Regions from separate parts of the Streptomyces sp. XH2 genome, predicted to be linked through region 1. Evidence: riboswitches for the same ligand, from Rfam matches in the RefSeq annotation. Region 1 holds a riboswitch; the other holds the start of a gene.
What was found. Region 1 has a riboswitch for glycine ahead of gcvP (aminomethyl-transferring glycine dehydrogenase). Riboswitches for the same ligand answer to the same signal wherever they lie in the genome.
Positions count from the first base shown of each region.

Region 2: linked by a shared signal. The riboswitch ahead of gcvT (glycine cleavage system aminomethyltransferase GcvT) and the one ahead of gcvP (aminomethyl-transferring glycine dehydrogenase) in region 1 are both predicted to bind glycine.

Region 1 is NZ_JBMMMZ010000004.1:466,913-473,392, forward strand. It holds gene gcvP (aminomethyl-transferring glycine dehydrogenase) at 1-2,207, opposite strand, end outside; glycine riboswitch at 2,272-2,396, opposite strand; glycine riboswitch at 2,398-2,507, opposite strand; partial or broken gene ACOTKD_RS11550 (PRC-barrel domain-containing protein) at 2,617-2,928, shown strand; gene ACOTKD_RS11555 (DNA polymerase IV) at 2,910-4,661, opposite strand; gene ACOTKD_RS11560 (MerR family transcriptional regulator) at 4,729-5,346, opposite strand; gene ACOTKD_RS11565 (bifunctional nuclease family protein) at 5,526-5,999, opposite strand; gene ACOTKD_RS11570 (MerR family transcriptional regulator) at 6,052-6,480, opposite strand, start outside.
Region 2 is NZ_JBMMMZ010000012.1:277,681-284,160, forward strand. It holds gene glyA (serine hydroxymethyltransferase) at 1-1,138, opposite strand, end outside; gene gcvH (glycine cleavage system protein GcvH) at 1,185-1,562, opposite strand; gene gcvT (glycine cleavage system aminomethyltransferase GcvT) at 1,661-2,776, opposite strand; glycine riboswitch at 2,925-3,032, opposite strand; gene ACOTKD_RS25190 (AAA family ATPase) at 3,197-3,865, shown strand; gene ACOTKD_RS25195 (hypothetical protein) at 3,896-4,441, opposite strand; gene ACOTKD_RS25200 (enhanced serine sensitivity protein SseB) at 4,689-5,492, shown strand; gene ACOTKD_RS25205 (enhanced serine sensitivity protein SseB C-terminal domain-containing protein) at 5,639-6,379, shown strand.

The sequences.
Region 1 (6,480 bases):
GGCAGGTACGGGGCGAGGTGCGCGCGGACGGCGACCGGGCCGACGCCGGGACCGCCGCCGCCGTGCGGGATGCAGAAGGTCTTGTGCAGGTTCAGGTGCGAGACGTCGCCGCCGAACTTGCCCGGCTTCGCCAGGCCCACCAGGGCGTTGAGGTTGGCGCCGTCCACGTAGACCTGGCCGCCGGCCTCGTGCACCTCGGCGCAGATGTCGGCGACGTGCTCCTCGAAGACGCCGTGCGTCGACGGGTACGTGATCATCAGGACGGCCAGCTCGTCGCGGTACTGCTCGATCTTGGCGCGCAGGTCCTGGACGTCGACCTCGCCGTCGTCGGCCGTCTTGACGACGACGACCTTCATGCCGGCCATCACGGCGCTGGCGGCGTTGGTGCCGTGCGCCGAGGACGGGATCAGACAGATGGTGCGCTGCTCGTCGCCGTTGGCGCGGTGGTACGCGCGCACGGCCAGCAGGCCGGCGAGCTCGCCCTGGGAGCCGGCGTTCGGCTGGATGGAGACCTTGTCGTAGCCGGTGACCTCGGCGAGCCGCTCCTCCAGCTCGGTGATCAGCGTGACGTAGCCCTGCGCCTGCCCGATCGGCGCGAAGGGGTGGAGCGCACCGAACTCGGGCCAGGTGACCGGCTCCATCTCGGTCGTGGCGTTGAGCTTCATCGTGCAGGAGCCGAGCGGGATCATGCCGCGGTCCAGGGCGTAGTCCCGGTCGGCGAGGCGGCGCAGGTAGCGCAGCATGGCCGTCTCGGAGCGGTGCTCGTGGAAGACCGGGTGCGTGAGGTACTCGCCGGTGCGCAGGAGGGCCCCGGGGAGCGCCTCGGCGGCCACCGCGTCGAGCGCCTCGGCGTCGCCCGCCACGCCGAACGCGGCCCAGACGGAGTCCAGGTGGGCGCGGGTGGTGGTCTCGTCGCAGGCGATGCCCACGTGGTCGGCGTCGGTCAGGCGCAGGTTGACGCCGCGCTCGCGGGCGGCCTCGACGACCTCGGCGGCCCGGCCGGGCACGCGCGCGGTCAGGGTGTCGAAGTAGGAGCCGTGGACGAGCTCGACACCGCCGGCGCGCAGGCCCTCGGCGAGGATCGCGGCGTAGCGGTGGGTGCGGCGGGCGATGGCGGCCAGGCCCTCGGGGCCGTGGTAGACCGCGTACATGCCCGCCATGACGGCGAGGAGCACCTGCGCGGTGCAGATGTTGCTGGTGGCCTTCTCGCGGCGGATGTGCTGCTCACGGGTCTGCAGGGCCAGGCGGTAGGCCTTGTTGCCGTCGGCGTCGACGGAGACGCCGACGAGGCGGCCGGGGAGGCTGCGGGCGAACTGCTCGCGCACGGCCATGAAGCCGGCGTGCGGGCCACCGAAACCCATGGGCACGCCGAAGCGCTGGGTGGTGCCGACCGCGATGTCCGCGCCGAGCTCGCCGGGCGAGGTCAGCAGGGTCAGGGCCAGCAGGTCGGCGGCGACGGTGACGATCGCGCCGAGCTCATGGGCGCGCTCGATGACCGGGCGCGGGTCGCGCACGGCGCCGGAGGCGCCGGGGTACTGCAGGAGGACGCCGAAGACGCCGCGCTCGGCGATCTCGTCGGGGATGCCCGCGCTCAGGTCGGCGACGACGACCTCGACGCCCGTCGGCTCGGCGCGCGTCTCGATCACGGCGATCGTCTGCGGCAGGGTGTCGGCGTCGATGAGGAAGACGCCCTGCTTGACCTTGCCGACGCGGCGGGACAGCGCCATGGCCTCGGCGGCGGCGGTGCCCTCGTCGAGGAGGGAGGCGCCGGAGGTGGGCAGCCCGGTCAGGTCCGCGACGACGGTCTGGAAGTTGAGCAGGGCCTCCAGGCGGCCCTGGGAGATCTCCGGCTGGTACGGCGTGTAGGCCGTGTACCAGGCGGGGTTCTCCATGACGTTGCGCAGGATCACCGGCGGGGTGAACGTGCCGTGGTAGCCCAGGCCGATCATCGGGGCGAGGACCTCGTTGCGGCCGGCCAGCGTGCGCAGCTCGGCGAGGACCTCGGCCTCGCTGCGGGCCTCGGGCAGGGCCAGGGCCCCCACGCTCTTGATCACTTCCGGCACGGCGGCGGCGGTCAGCTCGTCCAGCGAGCCGAAGCCGACCTGGGCGAGCATCTTGGCCTGGGCCTCGCCGTCAGGGCCTATGTGGCGGCGCTCGAACGGGGTGTCCCGCTCCAGGTCGGAAAGGGCGATGCGGTGGGCGGTCATCTGCGGAGGCCTCCTGGTCGTTGCGACCTGCGAGGGGTACCACGGCGCGGGTACCCGGACGGCCTCCCCCTCTGTCATCTCAACCTGAGAGCTTCACCGGCCCGCGGCACGCGCGGCCCGGCTTTCACCGTCGGTGAGGAGGGGCTTCGGCGCTGTGGCTGACCGGGCCCGCCCTGCTTTCCAGAGTGACCTTGTCCGTGCGGTACGGGTGCCTGAGAGATTCCGGGGAGGATTTGCTCCTTCGGCGCCTCCGCCGACCCCGCTGGGCGGGCTCCCGGAGGACTCTCCCGCACGGATTCTGCGGCCACTCGCCAGACTACCAGCGCATGTTTCCCGCCGGATCTCCCGAGTGGCCGCTTCCCGCTTTGTGTTTTTGGGTGGGAGGAGGCGCCGATCCTGGGAGGAAACCGTGCAGAGCGACATCGATCCCCGGAGCCTGATCGGCTGGAAGGTCTTCGACCGGGACGGGACGAAGATCGGCACGGTGGACGAGGTCTATCTCGACGACGCGACCGGCGAACCGCTGTGGGCGGCGGTACGGACCGGCTTCTTCCGGCGGGACGCGTTCATTCCCCTGGCGACCGGTGAGATCGCCGAGGAAGGCCTGCGCACCCCGTACGACCGGGCGCTGATCAGGGAAGCCCCGGACTTCGGCGTCGGCCGCCACCTCTCGCCGGAACAGGAGCTGCAGCTCTACCACCACTACCGCCTGGCGATCCCGGGCACGGGGCGGGAACCGGCGGCGGGGCCGGGAGAGGCGCCGGCCCCGGAGGCACTCCCCGAAGCGCCGGCCACGGGGCCGGGCGCTGGCCCGGCCGGGGATCCCGGGTCGGCCGGGGGTCCCGGACCTTCCCCCGGCACCGGGTCGGCTACGGGTCCCGAGACCGCTCCGGAGTCGAGTGCGGGCCCGGGATCGGGCTCAGGCGCGGGGCCGGCCGCGGCGGCGTTCGTCGCCGGGCCGGGCTTCGGGGAGGCCGGGCCGGGCGGCTCCGGTACGTCTTCCGGTGCGGCGGATTCCGACGGCCCTGGACCCGGGTCGGCCTCCCTCACCTGAGCCGCGGGCGGGTCCGGACACGCCGCGTCCCCGTCCGGCCGGGCCTCCCTCACGAGAGGGAGCGGCTCCCCCGGCTCCAGATCCGGGTCGTCGACGGCGAACGTCCGTACCCGGCCCGGCTCCGACCAGGGCGTCTCGAAGCGGACCGTGACCCGCCCGACCCCGCTGCCCTGCACCCACCCCGCCCCGTACTCGGCATGCCGCACGTCCAGGCCCGGCAGCCACCGCCGCGGCCGCTCCACCACGCCTGCGCCCTCCCCCGGCTCGTCGCCGGAGCCCCGCGCCGGCTCAGCGCCGCCCGAGGCGTCCGCCGCGGCGGACGCCTCGCTCGCGGCCTGCGCGAACAGATCCTCCTGGGTGTAGTCGGCGAGGCCGCTGACGCCGACGCCGAGCAGCCGGACCCCCGTCGTGGTGTCGACGCCGTCGATCAGCCGGGCCGCCGCCTCCCGGACCACCGCGGGGTCGTCCGTCGGACCGCGCAGGGTCTCGGAGCGGGTCAGCGTGGAGAAGTCGTAGCTGCGCACCTTGATGACGACGGTGCGCCCCGACCGGCCGGCCGCGCGCAGCCGCTGGACGCAGCGGTCGGCGAGCCGGGCGATCTCCAGCTGCACCCGGGTCCGGTCGGTCAGGTCCTCCTCGAAGGTGTCCTCCACGGACACGGACTTGGCGTCCCGCTCGGCGACGACGGGGCGGTCGTCATGGCCGGTGGCCAGGGCGTACAGCCCCGCGCCGTGGGCCTTGCCCAGGAGCCGCACCAGCTCCGCCTCGCCCGCCTCCGCCGTGTCGGCGACGGTGGCGATGCCCGCCCGGCGCAGCGTCTCGGCGGTGGCGGGACCGACGCCCGGGATGACGCGCACGGACATGGGCCACAGCGTCTCCAGCTCGGTGCCCGGCTCGATGAGCAGCAGGCCGTCGGGCTTGGCGTCCTCGGAGGCGATCTTCGCGAGCATCTTGGAGGCGGCGAGCCCCACCGACCCGCTGAGGCCCGTCGCCGCGCGGATGTCCCGGCGCAGGCGCTCACCGACGGCGCGCACGGCCGCGGGGGTGGGCTCGACGCCGCCCGCCTCCAGATCCACGAACGCCTCGTCGAGGCTCAACGGCTCCACCAGCGGCGACAGGGCGCGGAGCAGGCCCATGACCACCTCGCTGATGTCGCGGTAGAGCGAGAACCGCGGGGTGAGGTAGGCGGCGTTGGGGCACAGCCTGCGGGCCTGCGCCGTGGCCATCGCTGAGCGGATGCCGAAGACCCGCGCCTCGTACGACGCGGTGGCCACCACGCCGCGCGGCCCGATCCCGCCCACGACCACGGGTTTTCCGCGCAGGCTGGGCTTGGCCGCCTGCTCGGCCGAAGCGTAGAAGGCATCCATGTCGAGATGCAGGATGGTCGGCGCGCTTCTCACGACACCGATGCTGCCGCATGCCACTGACAATCGCACTCACGTGCGATGCGGGCCGCGGGCGCGCAGGTCAGCCGACGCGGTTGCGGCGGCGCGCCAGCTCGTCCGCGGGGTTGGGGCGGACGAGGGTCTCGCCGGTGTCCACGCGCTCGCCGTGCAGCTGGGACAGCGCGCTCTCGACGTCGCGCCAGACGACGCCCACGGCGATCCCGAAGACGCCCTGCCCGCCCTGGAGCAGGTCGACGACCTCATCGGGCGAGGTGCACTCGTAGACCGTCGCGCCGTCGCTCATGAGCGTCATCCGCGGCAGGTCGGCCATGCCGCGCGAGCGCAGGTGCTGGACGGCCGTGCGGATGTTCTGCAGGGAGACCCCGGTGTCCAGCAGCCGCTTCACAATCTTGAGGACGACCACGTCCCGGAAGCTGTAGAGCCGCTGGGTGCCCGACCCGACCGCGCCCCGCACGCTCGGCTCGACCAGGCCCGTACGCGCCCAGTAGTCGAGCTGGCGGTAGGTGATGCCGGCCGCGGCGCACGCCGTCGGCCCTCGGTAGCCGATGAGATCGGCCTCCGGCCCGCGCGGGGCGGTGACCGCCGCTGCCGGGCCCGCATGACGGGGTGCCTGTTCGACCGCTCCCCCGAACAGCGGATACGGACTGCCGACCGCCGTCCCGTCGCCCATGCTTCTCACGCCGACCTCCGTCCTTGACCTGCCCTCTCGACGGTAGGCAGTCACCAGGGGTGCGTCAACGATCGCCACACTCGGCACGCCGAGTGATAATCACCCAGAGAGTGGTTTTGCGTGCCCCTGCGCCGGGAAAGGCTAGTCGAATGCGCCGCGGCGGGCCGTCGCGAGCCGCTCCGGCCGGGTCACTGGCTGCTGCTGCCGAAGTCCTCCGGCGAGATCTGGTCGAGGAACTCGCGGAACTTCTCGACCTCGTCCTCCTGCTCGTCCGGGATGGCGATCCCGGCGTCGTCCAGCACACCGTCGCTGCCGTAGATCGGCGTGCCGGTGCGCAGGGCCAGCGCTATGGCGTCGGACGGCCGGGCGCTGACCTCCACGCCGCTGGCGAAGACGAGCTCCGCGTAGAACACACCCTCGCGCAGGTCCGTGATGCGGACCTCCGTGAGCTGCTGGCCGACCGCTTCCAGCACGTCCTTGAAAAGGTCGTGGGTCAGCGGGCGGGCCGGGGCCATGCCCTGCTGGGCAAAGGCAATGGCCGTCGCCTCTCCCGGTCCGATCCAGATCGGGAGGTAGCGGTCGCCTCCCACTTCACGCAGGAGCACGATCGGCTGGTTGGAGGGCATTTCCACCCGGACACCCACGACATCGAGCTCGTTCACACAGCAACCCTAGGACGTGCCCGGCAGGTTTGGGTAGTCGGGCACTCGCCGGTCAGTGCGAGCCCGCGTGCAGGGCCGCCTGCACGAGCGCCGCGTGCAGGCGCACGGACAGCGTGGCCAGCTCGCGCGTGGTGGCCTCGGCATGCGCCCTGGTCTGCGGATTGCGGTGCCGCCGCAGCGGCGCGACCACCTGTTCGACCAGGCCGGCCTGGCGGTCGGCGGCGGCCTTCATGGCGCGCAGGTGGCGCGGCTCCAGGCCGAAACGGCCCAGATCGGCCACGAGGCGCGCGACGGCCACCGCATCGGCGTCGAATCCGCCGTCCGGGTGGGGGACGACGAGCCCGTACGACTCCCACTCCACCAGCTCACTCTCCGTGACACCAGTGGTACGCAGGAGCTCTTCCCGGCCGATCCGCGCGGGCGGGGCGGGCACGGGCGCGCCCGGCTCCGCGACGGCGGCGGGGGCGATGCCACCGGCGTC
Region 2 (6,480 bases), on a different contig from region 1:
CCGCCTGGAAGCCGCGGGTGGCCAGCGCCGGCGTGCCGATCCGCAGGCCCGAGGTGACCATCGGGGGCCGCGGGTCGTTCGGGATGGCGTTCCGGTTGACCGTGATCCCGACCTCGTGGAGGCGGTCCTCGGCCTGCTGGCCGTCCAGCTCGGAGTTGCGCAGGTCCACCAGCACCAGGTGCACGTCCGTACCGCCGGAGAGGACGGAGACGCCCACCTCGGTGACGTCCGGCTGCACCAGGCGCTCGGCCAGGATCTTCGCGCCCTCCAGCGTACGCTGCTGGCGCTCCTTGAACTCCTCGCTGGCCGCGACCTTGAAGGAGACGGCCTTCGCGGCGATCACGTGCTCCAGCGGACCACCCTGCTGACCGGGGAAGACGGCAGAGTTGATCTTCTTGGCCAGCTCGGCCGTGGAGAGGATCACACCGCCGCGCGGACCGCCGAGGGTCTTGTGCGTGGTGGTGGTCACGACGTGCGCGTGCGGCACCGGGGAGGGGTGCAGCCCGGCGGCGACGAGGCCCGCGAAGTGGGCCATGTCGACCATCAGGTACGCGCCGACCTCGTCGGCGATCCGGCGGAAGGCCGCGAAGTCCAGCTGGCGCGGGTACGCGGACCAGCCGGCGACGATCAGCTTCGGGCGGTGCTCCTTGGCGAGGCGCTCGACCTCCTCCATGTCGACCAGGTTGGTCTGCTCGTCGACGTGGTAGGCGACCACGTTGTAGAGCTTGCCGGAGAAGTTGATCTTCATGCCGTGGGTCAGGTGCCCGCCGTGGGCGAGGTTCAGACCCAGGATGGTGTCGCCCGGGTTGAGCAGCGCGAACATCGCGGCGGCGTTGGCCTGCGCACCGGAGTGCGGCTGGACGTTCGCGTGCTCGGCACCGAAGAGCGCCTTGATCCGGTCGATGGCGATCTGCTCGACGACATCGACGTGCTCGCAGCCACCGTAGTAGCGGCGGCCGGGGTAGCCCTCGGCGTACTTGTTGGTGAGGACCGAGCCCTGGGCCTCCATGACCGCGACCGGAGCGAAGTTCTCCGAGGCGATCATTTCGAGGGTGGACTGCTGGCGGTGGAGTTCGGCGTCGACAGCGGCGGCGACGTCGGGGTCGAGCTCATGGAGGGAGCTGTTCAGAAGCGACATGAGTTCTTCCTGGACTTCCTGGGCGGAGGAGGAGGTGAGGGCGAGGTCAGCCGGCGAAGTCGTCGTACTCGGCGGCGGAGAGGAGGTCCGCCGGCTCGTCCGTGATCTTCACCTTGAACAGCCAGCCGCCCTCGAACGGGGCGGTGTTCACCAGCGAGGGGTCGTCCACGACGTCCTGGTTGGCCGCGGTGACCTCGCCGGTCACCGGGGAGTACAGGTCGCTGACCGACTTGGTCGACTCCAGCTCGCCGCAGGTCTCGCCCGCGGTGACGGTGTCACCGACGGCCGGGAGCTGGGCGAAGACGACGTCACCGAGCGCGTTCGCGGCGAACTCGGTGATGCCGACCGTGGCCACGCCGTCCGCGTCGGCGGCCGACAGCCACTCGTGCTCCTTGCTGTAGCGCAGCTGCTGGGGGTTGCTCATGGCTAGATTCTCCTGGATGCGCGTGAGTGCTTGTGCAACGGGTCTTGACAGGTGAGAACGGAGGGGGTCCGGATGATCTACGGGAGATCCCCGGGCGATCAGCGCTGCCGCTTGTAGAAGGGCAGGGCGACGACCTCGTACGGCTCGTGGGTGCCGCGGATGTCCACGGCCACGCCCCGCGTGCCGGGCGCGGCGTGCGCCGCGTCCACGTAGGCGATCGCGATCGGCTTGCCGAGCGTGGGGGAGGGGGCGCCGGAGGTGACCTCGCCGACGGTCTCGCCGCCGGCCGTCACCGCGAAGCCGGCGCGCGGGACGCGGCGGCCCTCGGCGATCAGCCCGACGAGCTTGCGCGGCGGCCGCGCCTCGGCGCGCTCCGCGGCCGCCTGCAGCGCGGCGCGGCCCACGAAGTCGCCCTCCTTCTCGAACTTCACGACCCGCCCCAGGCCCGCGTCGAACGGGGTGGTCGCGGTCGTCAGCTCGTGCCCGTACAGCGGCATGCCCGCCTCCAGGCGCAGCGTGTCGCGGCAGGAGAGGCCGCACGGCACGAGGCCGGCGTCCGCGCCCGCCTCCGTGAGGGCCTTCCACAGCTTCTCGGCGTCGCCGGGGGCCACGAACAGCTCGAAGCCGTCCTCACCCGTGTAGCCGGTGCGGGCGATGAGGGCCGGCACGCCCGCGACGGTGCCGGGCAGGCCCGCGTAGTACTTCAGGCCGTCCAGGTCGGCGTCGGTCAGCGACTTCAGGATGCCCGGGGACGCGGGGCCCTGGACGGCGAGCAGGGCGTACGCGTCGCGGTCGTCGCGGACCTCCGCGTCGAAGCCGGCGGCGCGCTCGGTCAGCGCGTCGAGCACGGTCTGCGCGTTGGAGGCGTTGGCCACGACCATGTACTCGGTGTCGGCGAGGCGGTAGACGATCAGGTCGTCGAGGATGCCGCCGTCCTCGCGGCAGATCATCGTGTAGCGGGCGCGGCCGGTGGCGACGCTCCCTATGTTGCCCACCAGGGCGTAGTCCAGCAGGGCGGCGGCCTGCGGGCCGGTCACGGTGATCTCGCCCATGTGCGAGAGGTCGAAGAGACCCGCGCGGGTGCGGACCGCGACGTGCTCGTCGCGCTCGCTGCCGTAGCGCAGCGGCATGTCCCAGCCGGCGAAGTCGGTCATGGTCGCGCCGAGCTCGCGATGCAGGGCGTCGAGGGCTGTGCGGCGAGGAGTGTCGGTCATGTGTGGGCTCCCGGACATGGCAGTGAGGACGTCCTCCCCATCTGTCATCGGAACCTGAGAGGTTCACCGGAAGCCACCGCGACACGCGGGAGCCCGGCTTGCACCTTGGGTGGAGCCGCACGCGGTGCGGCCCGCTTTTCAGATCTGCCTCGTCCGCGCGGTACGGGGCCTGAGAGATTCAAGGGAGGAACTTGCTCCTTCGGCGCCCAGCGCACACGGCGTCGCGTGCAGCCTGGGACTCTCCCGCGCGGATTCGAGCGGCCGGTATGCAGTTGGATACGCAGTTGGCGCGCACATCATTGCACGTACGAGCGCGATACGGACTGCCTGGCGCCCCTCGAATTCGATTACCTTGCCTTTACGTTCCGTGGGTAGGGGCCGGTGACGGGCAGTGACCGGACCGGGGGAGAGGCAGAACCGATGGGAACAGCACCGACAGCACCGACAGCGGGCGGGGCCGCGGCGGAGAGCGGCGGCCCTCCGCCCGCGGCACGGCCCCGGGCCGGGGTGCTGGACCTGCGCGGCGGCGCGGGCCGCGGGGAGCTGTGCTTCCCCGCGGGCGACCTGCTGATCGTCTCCGGCCTGCCCGGAAGCGGGAAGTCGACGCTCATCCGGCGCGCGGTGGCCGCGCTCGACGCATGGGACGGGATCGTCTGGTGCGTCGATTCCCAGGACGCCCGCGAGCGGTTGGAGCGGCGCGCGCCCGGCTGGCTCCCCTACGGCGCGTACCGGCCGTTCGCCCGGCTCGCCCACTACGCGGCGCTGCGGCGCGCCCTGCGCTCCGGTGCGAGCGTCGTCGTGCACGACTGCGGGCAGCGGGGGTGGGTGCGCCGCTGGGTCGCGCGCGACGCCCGCCGCCGGGGCGCGGCGGCCCACCTCCTGCTCCTCGACGTGCCCCCGGGCACGGCGCTGGCCGGGCAGGCGGAGCGAGGCCGGGGCGTCTCGCCGCACGCCTTCGGGCGGCACCGGCGGGCGATGGCCCGGCTGACCGCCGAGGTCACGGCGGGCCGGCCGCCGGCGGGGGTGACGTCGGTGCTCCTGCTGGACCGCGGGGCGGTGGACGCGCTCCGGAACATCGCCTTCACGTAGGGGCCGGCACCCGGGCGGGGCGGCCGCCGCCTACAGCGGCAGCGGTACCGGCAGGGGCATGCCGTCGCCCGTCAGGGGGAGTCTGGACAGGAGGTCCTTCACGACGGCCAGGGCCTCCGTGATCGCCGTCTGGACGCCCGCCCTGTCCTTCTTCTCCACCGCGTCGACGAGCTTCTGCACCGCCGCCGCCAGCTTCTTCAGCAGGTCGTGGACGTCGCCCACGGGGTCCGTCGCCGGGCGTCCCCTGGCGGGCGGGGTGGCCCTCAGGGAGTCCGAGAGGCGCCCCGTCGCCGCCTGCAGCCGCTGCTGCATCTCCTTGAGCGCGGCCACGTCCGGCGTCTTCGACTGCGCCTCCTTGCCGATCCGGGAGAGCAGGGTGAGCGCCTCCCCCAGCTGCCCGACGGCGTCGAGCTGCTGCTGGACCGCCGCCTTCGGCGCCCGGGACGGGGTCACGACCACGGACATGTCGGGGTCCGGGGCGTTCACGGCGGCGAGGGAGGGGCCCGCGACGGCCACGGCGACGGAACCGCAGGCGGCGACGGCTATCGCCGATGCGGCGAACTTGTTGACACGCATGCTGGAGGTCCCTTCGGCTGTCGTGGGGGCTTCCCGATCACCGTGGGACGCGTGGTGGCCCTGCGCAACCCGGTGGCCACGGTCAGTGCCGTGACAAGAGTGGGTGACCGCCCGTCCGGGCCGCCCTGACCTGGGACATCACGGGCGATTTCGGCAGCCGGCGGGAGCGGCCGGGGGTTCAGCCGTTAGGGTGCGGGTGCGGCCTTGTCGAGACGGTGGTTGGACGGCGTTGGACGAGTTGGACGAGATGAGCATCCCCGGGCAGCACGGCGGCCGGGCCCCGGCCCCCGCCGGCAGTGGCACGCCCGCAGCCGGCGCGCCCGGCTGGCCCGCCAACGAGCTCGAAGAGGTGCTCGCCGCCTCCGTGGGCGTGCCCGGCGCGGGCCCCCGCATCGTGGAGGCGCTCGGCCGCAGCCACGTCTGGATTCCGCTTCCGGCCGGCGGCGGCCAGGACAGCCCCGACCTCGACGTGCCCACGCTGGAGCTCGACGGCGCGGCCTTCGTGCCCGTCTTCAGCTCCGAGGGCGAGCTCCTGCGCGTCGCGGGCGAGCGCATGCCGTACGCGGTCGCCCCGGCCGTCGAGTTCGCCCGCGGCCTGCCCCCGCAGGTGGGCATCGTCGTCAACCCCGAGGGCTCCGTGGGCGCCCCGCTGCCCCCGCCCGCCGTCGCCGAGCTGTGCCGGGCCGGCCGCACCGTCCTCGACGGCGACGCCACCGGCGGCCGGGTGCGGCTCTTCGAGCCCGACTGGCAGGACGAGCCGACGGCCTTCCTGGCCGCCGCGGGCCTCGAGTTCACCGCCGCCCGCACCGTCCGGACGGCCCGCCGCGCCCTCGCCAGCATCGAGGGCGCCGCCCCCGCGCTGTTCGTCGGCGTCGAGCTGGACCTGCCGGATCCGGAGAGCCGCACCGCGGCGCACGACGCCCTCGGCCGCGCCCTCGGCTCCGTGCCCGTGCCCTGGCCCGTCCAGCTGGTCTTCCTGGACGTGGCACGGGACCCGGTCGGCGACTGGATGCGGGACCGGGTCCGCCCGTTCTACGACCGCGACCTGTGACTCCTCCCCTGTCCGCCGCGGCGGGCTCGTAAGCTGGTCGGACGACCACGGGGGCGCGCCGGCGCTCCCCGGGTCGCAGCAGCAGTCAAGGCCGAGAGAAGAGGCGGACCCAGGTGAGCGCGGGCGCGGAGAGCGGCGTGGAGCAGATGCTGCGCCAAGTGGCGCCCGGCCGGTACGACGCGTACGAGGCACTGCTGCGCTCGCTGGCCGAGGGCCGGGTCTGGATGCTGCTCTGGCACGGCCAGGCCGGTTCGCCCGACGCCCAGTACGGCAACATGGAGGTCGAAGGCCTCGGCTACGCCCCGTGCGTGACGTCGGCCCAGGAGCTCGCCGCCAGCGGCTGGAACCGCGCCCACGAGGTGATCTCCGGCCGCGCCGTCGCCGAGGCGCTCTCCCCCGGCCGCTGGGGCCTGTGGCTCAATCCGCACGCGCCCGGCGGCGGCGTCGGCATCCCGTGGCTCGACCTGCGCCGCATCGCCGGCGGCCTGGACCGGCTGCCGGCCGGGCCGCTGCGGCTGAGCGAGCCCGGCGTGGAGATCCCGCAGTTCTACGCCCTCCTCGGGCAGAACGCCCACCGCACCCCCGCGGTGCGCTCGCTGCGCCGCGCCTGGGTGCAGCCCGCCCTCGGCAGCGCGTACCTGGCCATCGGCCTGGACCTCTACGACACCTCGCCGGGGTCGGTGGAGTCCGTGCGGCTGATGATGCAGCAGTCGATCGGCGCGGTGCCGGACGGCCTGCCGGTGTCCACGGTCGCGATGTCGGACGAGCACGACCCCGTCGCGATGTGGATGCGCGCCAACGCCCGCCCGTTCTACGACCGCGACGCCCACGGCGCGCCCGCCGCTCCTTCCGGTTACGGGTACCCTCCGCAGACCGGGGCCTACTGACGGGTGCCCGGCGGGGCTCCGCCGCCCGCCCGGCGCCCCGTAGGCCGATCACGGTTGTCCGTATAACGGAACTCCCCTGCACACATCACGGTTGCGCATCC